Regions from separate parts of the Pradoshia sp. genome, predicted to be linked through region 4. Evidence: predicted binding sites of a transcription regulator. Region 4 holds the regulator's gene; each other region holds the start of a gene.
What was found. Region 4 encodes Rex, which represses fermentation and respiration genes when NADH is low (regulators of the CRP and FNR family bind a similar motif). Its sites were predicted from a motif close to TTGTGAAATATTTCACAA; they were not measured.
Positions count from the first base shown of each region.

Region 1: a site for Rex is predicted at 1,333-1,350, ahead of ACI35L_RS15735 (DoxX family membrane protein). Genes of this name have one in related genera too.
Region 2: a site for Rex is predicted at 1,222-1,239, ahead of ACI35L_RS07680 (formate/nitrite transporter family protein). Genes of this name have one in related genera too.
Region 3: a site for Rex is predicted at 1,401-1,418, ahead of adhE (bifunctional acetaldehyde-CoA/alcohol dehydrogenase). Genes of this name have one in related genera too.

Region 1 is NZ_JBJEFJ010000179.1:48,948-52,095, reverse strand. It holds gene ACI35L_RS15740 (ZIP family metal transporter) at 1-554, opposite strand, end outside; gene ACI35L_RS15735 (DoxX family membrane protein) at 715-1,242, opposite strand; gene ACI35L_RS15730 (hypothetical protein) at 1,477-2,235, opposite strand; gene nadE (ammonia-dependent NAD(+) synthetase) at 2,435-3,148, shown strand, end outside.
Region 2 is NZ_JBJEFJ010000081.1:96-3,243, reverse strand. It holds gene ACI35L_RS07690 (Na+/H+ antiporter NhaC family protein) at 1-424, opposite strand, end outside; gene ACI35L_RS07685 (HD domain-containing protein) at 639-1,172, shown strand; gene ACI35L_RS07680 (formate/nitrite transporter family protein) at 1,353-2,171, shown strand; gene ACI35L_RS07675 (hypothetical protein) at 2,298-3,083, shown strand.
Region 3 is NZ_JBJEFJ010000025.1:64,546-67,693, reverse strand. It holds gene ACI35L_RS02680 (AEC family transporter) at 1-769, opposite strand, end outside; gene ACI35L_RS02675 (c-type cytochrome) at 993-1,295, opposite strand; gene adhE (bifunctional acetaldehyde-CoA/alcohol dehydrogenase) at 1,560-3,148, shown strand, end outside.
Region 4 is NZ_JBJEFJ010000127.1:1,184-4,331, reverse strand. It holds gene ACI35L_RS11450 (ABC-F family ATP-binding cassette domain-containing protein) at 1-219, opposite strand, end outside; gene moaC (cyclic pyranopterin monophosphate synthase MoaC) at 363-875, shown strand; gene ACI35L_RS11440 (redox-sensing transcriptional repressor Rex) at 898-1,587, shown strand; gene ACI35L_RS11435 (YdiK family protein) at 1,606-1,824, opposite strand; gene ACI35L_RS11430 (CPBP family intramembrane glutamic endopeptidase) at 1,821-2,543, opposite strand; gene groES (co-chaperone GroES) at 2,869-3,148, shown strand, end outside.

The DNA.
Region 1 (3,148 bases), on a different contig from region 4:
CCATCTCGTCTAAGCGGCATGGAAACCGCCAAACCCTCCGGAAAGTTTTGAATGCCTATCCCGATAGCTAGTGCAATTGCTCCAGTAAGGGATGCAGTTGGCAAGTCGGCAGCCACAGCACCAAAGGCAACACCAACGGCAAGGCCTTCCGGAATATTATGCAAGGTGATGGCTAGAACGAGCAATGTGCTTCGCTTCTTGTTTTCTGGATGAATTCCCTCTGCTTGACCGAGCGGTTTATCCGGATGAAGATGAGGCAGGACTTTATCCAATATCATTAGGAAGAGGCCGCCGCAAAGGAAACCGACCGCAGCAGGGAACCAGGATGGGAGAGGACCTCCTTCTGCCATTTCAAGAGCAGGAGACAGCAGGGACCAGAAACTGGCTGCAATCATGACCCCTCCGGCAAAGCCGAGCATGCTGTCAAGAAACTTCATATTAACATTTTTGGTTGTAAAGACAAGAGCCGCCCCAAGAGCCGTCATGCCCCAAGTGAATAAAGTTGCTAAGAAAGCCTGGAACATGACGGGAAGACTTGTGAACCATTCCAGCATAATATCCCTCCAGAGGAAAGCAGGTTTTGTATCATTCTATATCTTATTAGGGTAAAAGATATTTATTCAATGAAACTAGCCTTCTTTTATGTAGATTATAGGTGTATTTTCCATCGAAAAAAGCCTGAAGTCAAGGACTTCAGGCTTTTATAGCCTACGATTAATGAGCGGGCTGATCTTTTACTGGGAAATGTGGGTTATCATTTTTCTTAAATAGTGTTCTTCTAATCCAAGGGAGGACATAATAGTCTCCGCCAAGTTTACCGGCATTGGCCCCTGCAGCGAGGATGATAAAACCAAGAACAATCATTGCTGGGTTTGTAGAAACTGTACCGCCAAAGACAAACAGGAAGTTCATCAAGAGTCCGGAGAATACGGCGGCTGTTGTTAGTACTCCCAAAAGCAGTCCAAGCCCGACAAAGAATTCGCCCCAAGGAATTAAGATATTGATGATGCCTACATTAGGAAGGGCAAAATTTTCAATGAAAGAATTATACATTGGATAAAGAGCTGTACCGTCCGGGCCTTTGACCGGATTAGCAATGATATTAGTGAGGAAGCCTGAAGCATCGAAAGCACCGCCTCTGATTTTCTCTAATCCATGTATAAACCATTCGTATCCAAGATATAACCGGATGATAAGCAAAAGTCCGGATGCATATTTATTTGTTCTTAACCATTCCATCATGTTCATTCACTCCTAAATGATTTTTGCTGACCTTCTGCCGCGGAATGGAAGATCAGCTATTTGCTATACTTTATTTATACAGCATATCGTTTGTGAATAATTGAGCAATTTGCTTTATTCAAACTTTATCCAAGGTTTTTTGAACATTATTTGGCAAATTTTAAAGTCTATTTACAATAGGAATGAAGGATGCTGAAATACAGGGATGCACATCCTTAAAGGTGATGTATAACACTAACCATCCTTGCGGTTAACCTTCTCTTTTGAAGGCTTCCTATCAGGAATTAAAGAAGGGTAAGCCCTGATTATTTTTTGCTGCAGGGGACTTAATTGCAGAAGAATCTCCTCAAATTGCCGGTCTAAGTCGGTCATATCCTGCTTACATTCTTCATTGACCTCCTCCAAAAACTCTTCTTGATGAATATCTAACTCAATAAGACCATGAATGAGTTCATTCCGTGCAGTTTGGACTTGAGTTCTTGTTGTATCAATCATTTCCAGGTTACTAATATCCTCATTCAGTTTCTTGAATCCTTTTTGAATCAGATAGACAAAGACAATATAAAAAAGACTATAAATGAATAAGATTGAACATGAAAAGGGCATATCTGTGATGACATCTTTCACTCGAGGATAAACCTGCTCAGATAGAATAAGGAAACTGATTGTCCACATTAGAATCCCAAGCAATAGAATGCGTGAATTTTCCGCTGGTAAATTCGGTATCATATGAGATCGGACGAGGCGTTTAAAGGCTTCTAACAAAAGCAATGCTGAGACAATTACAGTCGATTCAACGGGCAAGGAAATTGGCTTGAAGATCAAAAATAGACAAAGAGCTAATCCATATAACGGACTAAAGAGAATGGCAGGGAGCAAGGCTGCCATGAAGGTTTTATGGTTCATTAGTTTAAACATAAATTCAATTGAAAAGCCTATTAGGCTGCACATGATGAATAGATTTGGGATGGCTAGCGCATCTTTCAGGATCATAGCTCTCCTCCTTTACAAGAAGCTTACCTTATTATTATATTAAAATAATTAAAAGAAGAAAAAAATAAGTCTCCTTCTTTCTTTGATGGTCAAACAGTTTTGAAAAAAACGGAGATAGAGTAAAATAAACTCTATAAAAGAGATTATCGATGGAAAATAGAGGAACAATAAAGAGGAGTTAAAGGAGGAGAGCGCTAAAATGAGTTTACAAGCACAAATAATTGAAGCGTTAAACGTGAAGCCAACCATCAATCCTAAAGAAGAAATTGAAAAAAGAGTGCAATTCCTGAAGGATTATTTAATGAAAACAGGTGCAAAAGGGTTCGTTCTCGGTATAAGCGGAGGGCAGGACTCCACGCTTGCGGGGCGCTTAGCTCAAATGGCCGTTGAATCCTTGCGTGAAGAAGGAACTGAAGCGACATTTGTTGCGGTACGGCTCCCTTATGGCGTTCAGCATGATGAGGATGATGCGCAAGCCGCCATACAATTCATAAAGCCAGATGAAGCATTGACTTTTAATGTCAAGCCAGCCGTTGATGCTGTAGCAGCCCAATATGAGGAGGCAGCATCAGAGCCTCTTACTGATTTCAATAAAGGGAATGCGAAGGCAAGACTTCGCATGATTGCACAATATGCTGTCGGCGGCCAGCGAGGATTGCTTGTCATTGGAACAGACCATGCAGCAGAAGCGGTAACCGGCTTCTTCACGAAATACGGAGACGGCGGTGCCGATTTGCTCCCATTAACCGGTCTATCAAAGAGACAGGGCAAGGAGCTGTTAAAGGAGCTTGGGGCTGAGGAGCGACTTTATCTTAAGGTACCAACGGCCGATTTGCTTGATCATAAGCCTCAGCAGGCAGATGAAACAGAGCTTGGAATCTCCTATGATACGATTGATGATTATTTGGAGGGA
Region 2 (3,148 bases), on a different contig from region 4:
AACGGTCAAATAATGGCCGAGAGACTTGTCCATTCGTAAACATATTGAATACGTCATCCGGAAACATGGTCATTCCGAAAAGAGCCGTTCCCATTGTTACCTGTCTTTTGGAATGAAGCTTTTTGGAAGCGAACTCCCCGAATGCCCTTCCTCCGCCTAATAGATGAATCATGCCGGTCATGACTCCGAGCAAAAGAAGGAATCCAAGAACATTTAGATTTCCGGTTGCGACTTCGCCATCCTCGTAGAAAAGATGGAGAATCGTTTTTCCAATCCGCTTGATTGTATCGCCGAAGTGAAAGTTTTCGAAGATAAGGGATGAAAGAATAATTCCAACGCCGAGTGATGGAATGACCCTCCTTGTCAAAAGGACAAGCATAATGATGACAAGAGGTGGTATTAGTACTATAGCTGTTCCAGTCATATGTATACCTCCTTACAAAATTAATATTATATCAACATAATTTAACGGAAATAAAGAGAGTTTCATATTAATAAAATATTAAATTTATTTATATACAGGGAATTATTCACATTTCGACGTTTTTATTTTAAATTTACACCTCATGCGTGCTATAATGCACATTAATATAAATGAGCGCACATAAATATTCGGTTTTTTGAAGGAGGAGAGAGAAATGAGGGATGTCACTTTACTAGATATTTTTGAACATCGAATTGCACAAAAGTACTTGAATCGTTCTGGATTAGCTCATGCGATCGCGGTAGCTTATCATGCTTTTAACCTGGCGAAGGAGCAGGGGGAGGATGTTGATGCGGCCGCTAAGGCGGGCTTACTTCACGATATGGGGCATTTCACCTGGTACCGGAACGGGAAGTGGGATTATGATCTCTATCGCAAAAACGATATTCATGCGATAAAAGGGGCTGAGAGGGCGCATAAATTATTAATCAGACTTGGAGAGAATCCAGTGAAGGCGAAGACTGTATCGCTAGCGATCCTATTCCATACGGACTCTTTTCTTCCCACAAATGATATCGTACGCACCCCCCTTCAGCAAATTGTTAAATGGGCTGATGAGATGGATGAGGAAGAAGGCGGATTGCACCACTACCGCAAAGTTGACTATGAAAAGGCAAGAAAAAGCATCATTAAGCTTGATAAGATGATTGATGCAGCTCAAGGATTTGAGAATAAGAAATCAGTATAATGAATGAGGAGAGAACCGTGTCATGGGGTTCTCTCTTTTTTGTGTTTAATAGGATAATATTTCACAAAATAGTCCTTTTTGACTGTATTGGAATATAGTTATAATTAAATGGGGGTTAGAGGGATAAGGTTAACCAAATAGTGGTAAAGAGGAACGATACTAGATTTGGGAGGAAGAAGCATGGCATATAAGAGTCCGCAGGATATTGCTGCATATGCGGTTGAAGCCGGTGTAAAGAAGACGAACTTGAATTTAAAAAGCATGCTGCTATTAGGATTTTTAGGCGGAGCATACATATCAGCGGGGTATTTATTATCTGTCCGTGTGACGGCAAGTTTACCGTCGGATTGGGGGACCTTTGGTTCGTTTTTAGGAGCGGCTGTTTTCCCTTTGGGGCTTATCTTAATCTTGATTGCTGGCGGTGAGCTACTGACCGGCAATATGATGGCGGTGCCAATGGCCTGTCTCTCAGGAAGGGTACGCTGGTCAAGGCTTGTTCATAACTGGTTTTGGATAACGCTCAGTAACTTTGCCGGAGCCCTTTTCGTTGCTTATTTCTTCGGGCATTTGGCGGAATTAACATCAAGCGGAGCATTCCTTGAGAAGGTTGTTGATACGGCTGGCCATAAGCTTGAGGCCGATTTCTGGCCGGCATTAATCTCGGCTGTTGGATGTAACTGGCTTGTCGGGCTTGCTGTCTGGCTATCCTATGGGGCTGAAGATATTGGAGGGAAGATTGCTGCTATTTGGTTCCCTATCATGGCTTTTGTCGCTATCGGTTTTCAGCACGTTGTCGCAAATATGTTCATCATACCAGCTGCAATCTTTGAAGGATATTTTTCTTGGGGCGAGTATTTCGGCAACTTTATCCCAGTATTCCTTGGCAATGCCATAGGGGGAGCAGTCCTAGTAGCGGCTGTTTACTGGCAATCCTACGAAGGGCATTTGCCATCCGGTACAGATCTCAGAAAAGAGGAGTCGAAGGAGATAGAAGAGTAAATGATGGGGGATGCGCTTCATGCAGCATCCTCCCTTTAATATCCAGCATATAGGTTTACGAATATTTAGGCCAAGGAGTACGATAGGGAAATAAGGAAAAATCATACATAAAAGGAGCATTGAGGGATGAATCAGAAACAATCCTCTATTCCAAGCCCGTATAAGAGCTTGCGGAAGTTATTTGAAGAGAATATTCATGTCAACCATATTTCTGAGGAATTGGTCAGCTTTGAAGCAGGCAGCAAGATGGATGATATTCTGAATTATATGGAGCAGACCGGCTTTGATGTCGTTGGTATAAAGGATAATGGCAGGGTAATTGGCTATTTAGAGAGAGGGAGCAGCGCGATGATTCGTTTTCAGCCCTCTGATCTTGTTTCGGAATCTACACCATTAATTCATCTGCTCTATTTATTTGAGCATATTGACCGAATCTTTATTCTTGAGAGAAATGAGGTTACTAGGCTTGTTACGTTGGCAGACCTGCAGAAGCCGCCGGTTCGGATGCTTTTATTTGGTATCATTTCTTTAATGGAGATGCATCTTCTCTATGTTGTCAAACAAGTTTATAGGGATCTGTCCTGGAAGGAGAAAGTGAGTACGGAGCGGCTGAGAAGCGCTGAGCATTTATATGAAATGAGAAAGGAACGAAATGAAGAGATAACGCTTCTTGACTGTCTGCAGCTCAGTGACAAGAAAACCTTAATTGTGAAGAAAAAGGAGCTGCTTTTAAATCTCGGTTTTACATCACGGGCAGCTGCAGAGCGTTTTTTCAATAAGCTTGAGCTGCTTCGAAATAATCTTGCCCATTCACAGGAGCTGACAGGCGGGAGTTCCTTCAGAGAAATCATTCAGACCGTAAAGGAATGTGAAAGGGTTCTAGCGGCATGTGAGCAAATGCATTCAGAATGAGAATCATCTGGATGCTTTTTTATGATCGACGGGAAAATTTAAATTGTAGTTGACAGATAGGAATA
Region 3 (3,148 bases), on a different contig from region 4:
AAGAAGTTTTGCAAGATGCTGCTGATTTAAAGCTGATTTCCCCTAAAGTTGCCCCGATGGAAAGCCATGCAAGCGGAGAAGCGATATTAGCTAAGTAGGTCATTGGCTTATGTAGCCAGATAGCTGTTTGGTCAATTCGCAAGAACGCCACTGAAGCGGCAGTTCCTTCAGCTGTTGTAACAGTCACCTGCGGCATATAGCCTTGGAAGATCCAGATGAAAAGACCAGCGAATGTCGCAATGACAATCGGATTAAGGAACATCGTTTTAATATTTTTCAGTTCCATTTTCAAACCGCTCATTTTGATATATCCATAAGAATAAAGGAAGATACGATACCCGATATTGAAAATGGAGCTGAACATAACTCCGACAGGACCATAAATGGCACTGACAATTGGAATACCAAAAAAGGTAGTGGAGCCGAAAATCGTCAATACACGCAATGTGTCTTGCTTGTCTGCATGATAGCGAAGGAAGAAAGGCTTAGAGATAAAGATTAAAATAATGTAAATGGCAATTCCCCAAATGAGTACGTTCATGCCCTGCTTTAAGGTTTCAGGATTGATATCCTGCATAAAGGCATTAAACGCAAGAGCAGGTAAAGCTACCGTTAATACAACATTACTGAGGAGCTTGCTAACCTGAGAGGAGAAAATTTCTTTTTTTCTTAAGAAGAAACCTAACAGAATGATTAGAACAGTAGATGCAATCGCACCGATGAACGCTGAATCTGATAAGGTGGTTTTAAAAATATCAAATAGATTCATTGATGAATACCTCCAGTTAATGTGAATAACTTCACAATATTGATTGTGGCTGAACAGCTTGTTTCCGGAACAAGGCTAATTATAGGAGGCGCAAAGCTTGGAGAAAACCATTTGTAACTAAAGAAAGTAAAGATAATAACGAAAGAAATGTAAACAGGAACAACAAAACGGGACATTGATATGCCCCGTTTAATCAGCAGAGTTTGCACTTCATGCAAAGTATTTATTTTTTCTCGGCCAGCCATGCTGCGACATTCTCAGCCTCTTCACCCTTAATGATTCCTGCAGGCATGCCCCGTCCGCCCTTATTGATCATCTCAAGTATTTCATCCTTGTCCATTTTGGTGCCAATGTTCACAAGTTCAGGTCCTGCATAGCCTTCCAGCGTCTTGCCGTGGCAGGAGGCGCAGTTATTTTGGTAAATCCGTTCTTCTTCGGTCACATTTGCAGTGTTCGTTTCTTCATCAGAGGAGCATGCCCCTAATAAGAAGAGGAGCGGAATGGAGAGCAATGCTTTCTTATACATAGAAATCTCCTTTCTGTACATATATTGCTTGTGATTGTGGTATTCCACACTAATTTTAACATTTCTTCCTGATATTACGGAAAGAAAGTGATTGAGCTCCTATCTTTGTGAAATGTTTCACAAAATTGCCAAAGACAAATGATGATTTTTCAGATAAAATAAAAGTATCAGATGAGGTTATATTTTTTAGTCTGAAAGGGACAGTAATTGACCATGAGGGACAATAATTGCCCCGAAAGAGTATTCCATAGGGAGGAACTATCCATGGCTATTAAAGAAAGAGAAATTGAAGAAGTCCTATCTGTAACGGAAATGATTGATGAATTGGTTGTGAAAGGGAAAGAAGCTCTACATGTGCTCGAAACCTTTGATCAAGAGAAAATTGACGAAATCGTTCATCAAATGTCCATCGCAGGTCTTGACCAGCATATGCCGCTAGCAAAAATGGCAGTGGAAGAAACAGGCCGCGGAATCTACGAAGATAAATGCATCAAAAACATATTTGCAACTGAATACATCTGGCACAGCATTAAATACAACAAAACAGCCGGAGTCATCAATGAAGATGAGCAAACAGGCGTTGTTGAAATCGCTGAGCCTGTGGGAATCGTTGCAGGTGTAACACCAGTTACAAACCCTACTTCTACCACGATGTTCAAAGCATTAATCTCTATCAAAACGCGTAACCCAATTATTTTCGCCTTCCATCCATCTGCGCAAGAGTCTTCTAAGCGAGCAGCAGAAATCTTACACGATGCAGCAGTCAAAGCAGGAGCTCCTGAAGGATGTATTCAATGGATTGAGAAGCCTTCCATTGAAGCAACAAAACAGCTTATGAACCATAAGGATGTTGCACTAGTATTAGCAACAGGCGGAGCTGGCATGGTCAAATCTGCATACTCTACTGGTAAACCAGCACTTGGCGTTGGCCCAGGAAATGTCCCTTGTTATATTGAAAAATCAGCTAAGGTCAAACGTGCCGTTAATGATGTCATCCTCTCTAAAACATTTGATAACGGAATGATTTGTGCCTCAGAGCAAGCCATCATCGTTGACACGGAAATCTATGATGAAGTGAGAAATGAATTCATCCTCAATAACTGCCACTTCGTCAATGCAACTGAATTGAAAAAACTAGAACGACTAGTTATTAATAAAGATACATGTGCCGTAAACCCTGGCATCGTTGGTAAACCTGCAGCTGAAATCGCAGCTATGGCAGGCTTTAAAGTACCAGCTGATACAAAAATATTGATTGCTGAACTTGAAGGAGCAGGTGCTGATTACCCGCTATCAAGAGAAAAGCTTAGCCCAGTGCTTGCCTGCATCCGCGTAAATTCTACTGAGGAAGGCTACCAAACATGCATGAACATGCTGAACCTTGGCGGTCTTGGACACTCTGCTGTTATTCACAGCACAGATAAAGATGTACAAATGGAATACGGAAAACGAATGAAAGCTTGCCGTATTATCGTCAATGCTCCATCTGCACAAGGCGGTATCGGTGACATCTACAACGGCTTCATTCCTTCCCTGACACTAGGCTGCGGATCTTACGGAAATAACTCTGTATCAGAGAACGTATCTGCAACTCACTTAATCAATGTGAAGAAAATGACTCAACGCCGCAATAACATGCAATGGATCAAATTGCCGCCTAAAGTTTATTTCGAAAAATATTCTACACAATACTTGGCAAAAATGCCTCGTATCAAACGTGCCTTCATCGTAACCGATGAAGGGATGGTCCGCCTCGGATATATAGACATCGTAAAAGAATATTTACGTAAAAACAAAGGCATTGAAGCGGTAGAAATGTTCTCAGATGTAGAACCAGACCCAAGTGATGAAAC
Region 4 (3,148 bases):
CTGGGCAAGATAGCCGATTGTAGTTCCCTTTGGCATGAAGATATTGCCGCCATCATGCGAAAGCTGACCAGCGATAATCTTCAGGAGGGTGGATTTCCCAGCGCCATTGCGGCCAACGAGAGCAATTCGGTCTTTCGATTGCACTTCAAGCTTTATACTGGACAAAATTGCTTCTGCACCATAATATTTGGATACATTGTTAACTTGTAAAATTATCATGATTCTCACCTCAAGAAGTACTAGCCTTAGTGTATCTTACGGAGTCTGGGAACCGCAACTGAATAGGACATATGTGAATATTTACACAAACGTTACCACGAAATTGAAATATATTATAAGATAAAGGTAGAGGGGGAATGGCGATGAGTGAATTCACTCATTTCAATGAGCAGGGAAGAGCGAAGATGGTTGATATTGCGCATAAGCCTGAGACAACCCGCATCGCGATAGCGGAATCAAGCATTTTAGTTAAGGAAGAGATTTATGAGAAAATCAGTTCCGGTGAAATGGAAAAGGGTGACGTCTTAGCTGTGGCTCAAGTGGCTGGCATTATGGCAGCGAAGAAAACATCTGATATAATTCCTATGTGCCATCCGATTTCCCTCAAAGGAATAGACATCCGTTTCTTTTGGGAAGCTGAACAAGAACAGAGGCGTCTGCGCATCCAGGTGTCTGTGAAGACGAAGGGAAGCACAGGTGTAGAAATGGAAGCCCTAACAGCGGCCTCGGTTACTGCGCTGACCGTTTATGACATGTGCAAGGCCATTGATAAGGGCATGGTTATCGGAGAAACATATCTAGTTAAGAAGACAGGCGGAGTATCCAGTCCGGATTTCCAAAAACAATTGGACGAGAATAAGCATAGGGGACTCTAATAGTAAGGGAGAAGGGAAAGAAATGTTGCAGGAGAATACAAAAATACCACAAGCGACAGCGAAGCGGCTGCCGCTGTACTACCGATTTATACAGAACTTACATGCCTCCGGGAAGCTGAGGGTGTCCTCAGCAGAGCTGAGTGAGGCCGTCAAAGTCGATTCCGCGACAATCAGGAGAGATTTCTCCTATTTCGGAGCGCTAGGAAAGAAAGGCTACGGCTATAATGTCAATTACTTGCTGTCCTTCTTCCGTAAAACACTAGACCAGGATGAGCTCACTCAAGTGGCCCTGATTGGTGTCGGGAACCTGGGGACTGCTTTCTTGAACTATAATTTCATGAAGAATAATAATACGAAGATTGAAATTGCCTTTGATGTATCGCCTGAGAAGGTGGGAACCTTCATCGGGGACGTGCCAATCTTTGATATGGATGCACTTGAGAGCAAGCTCGCAAACTCAAATATCAAGGTGGCTATTTTAACGGTACCAGCCCAAGCGGCTCAACCTATTACGGACAGGCTTGTGGCAGCAAATGTGAAAGCCATACTGAACTTTACGCCAGCACGTTTAAGTGTACCAGATTCCATTCGGGTACATCATATTGACCTGGCTGTAGAGCTTCAATCGCTTGTTTATTTCTTAAAGCATTATCCTTCTGGTGGAAACGAAGAAATAAAAGAAGACGAAAAAGCAGAAAATCTCGAAGAATAAACTTCGAGATTTTCTGCTTTATTTGCTCTTTGGCTGCTGTTCGTTTTTCATTTGCTTGATCTTGCGGTGGATACCGATAAAGCGAATACCGGATCCAATATCAAGCGTTGCCAGGATGACCAGGAAGTAAGTAAAGAAATCCCAGCCGCTCCTTGTTACATTTTGGACTGCGAAAAAGATAAACACAGCCCCCAGGATGAAATAAATCGTTGCCATATACAACGGTGATCGTCTCATAATAAACCTCCGATAAAACTTTGTGCCTTCTCCATCTCTTTGATTAAATCACCTGAATAGGTGGAAAGGAGGACAACAAGTGTATTCATGCTAACGTGCGCAATGATTGGCACAATAATTCTGCCTGTTTTGACATAGAGATAGGCGAATGTGAAGCCCATCGCTGAATAAAGCAAGGTATGCTCAGGCTCGCCGTGTGCAAGTGAAAAGATAACTGAGCTGATTAAAGCGCTAAGGAAGAACCCAAACCGCTTATATAATAGTGCCCCGAATAGAATCTTCCGGAACACGATTTCCTCCAAAATGGGTCCAATGACAGAAGTAATTAGAATTACAACTGGAAACATCTCGATTAAGGCGAGGATATTCTTTGTGTTCTCAGATTCTCCCTTAATGTTGAAAATCTGCTGTTCAATCGTACCCGCAACAGCCTGGGCAATCAAGGCAAGGAAGATTCCTCCGACAGCCCATGCAAGAGAACTGCCAAGCGGCATACGCTCCCACCGTTCCATTTCATTACGCTCATTCCTCAAGAAGAATAACGTAATGATGAGGGCAATGAAGAAGCTGATAATAATCCAATAGACGACTGAATAGATGGCTACTTGATCCTCGGCCACGAAGTTCGGCAGAATCCATCCCATTAGAGGTAGACCGATAATGCTCGATAGCTGCATGGCAACGTATATAAGGACAATCAGCCAATAATTTTTCTTCAAAGACAAAACTCCTTTAATGACAAGTATCCAAATCAAGCGGGCTTAATGTCAGCCCAATACGAAAAAGCTACACCATCATTCTACCCGTTTTTCCCCCTTAGGTACAATTGCAAAACTTTTCCCTTTATATATAACATAATCTGCCCTGCAAAGGGGTATACTAGCCCAAGTGAAAGCGGAGAAAATGACCTTATAAAATTTTCTAAAATTTTCGCTCATATCTCTTGCAAATCAGATAGTCTTTATTTAATATATAAATTGTGTTAGCACTCATACCTAATGAGTGCTAATAAAAATGGAGATAACTTTAAGGAGGTAGTTTTACTTGTTAAAGCCACTAGGAGATCGCGTTGTGATTGAACTTGTCGCACAAGAGGAGAAAACTGCAAGCGGCATCGTGTTACCTGACACTGCCAAAGAAAAACCATCTGAAGGCAAAATCGTAGCGGTAGGCACAGGCCGTGTCCTTGAGAATGGGGAGCGTGTAGGATTGGAAGTATCCGAAGGCGACCACATTATCTTCTCTAAATACGCAGGTACTGAAGTGAAATACGAAGGCAACGAATACTTAATTTTACGTGAAAGCGACATTTTAGCTGTAATCG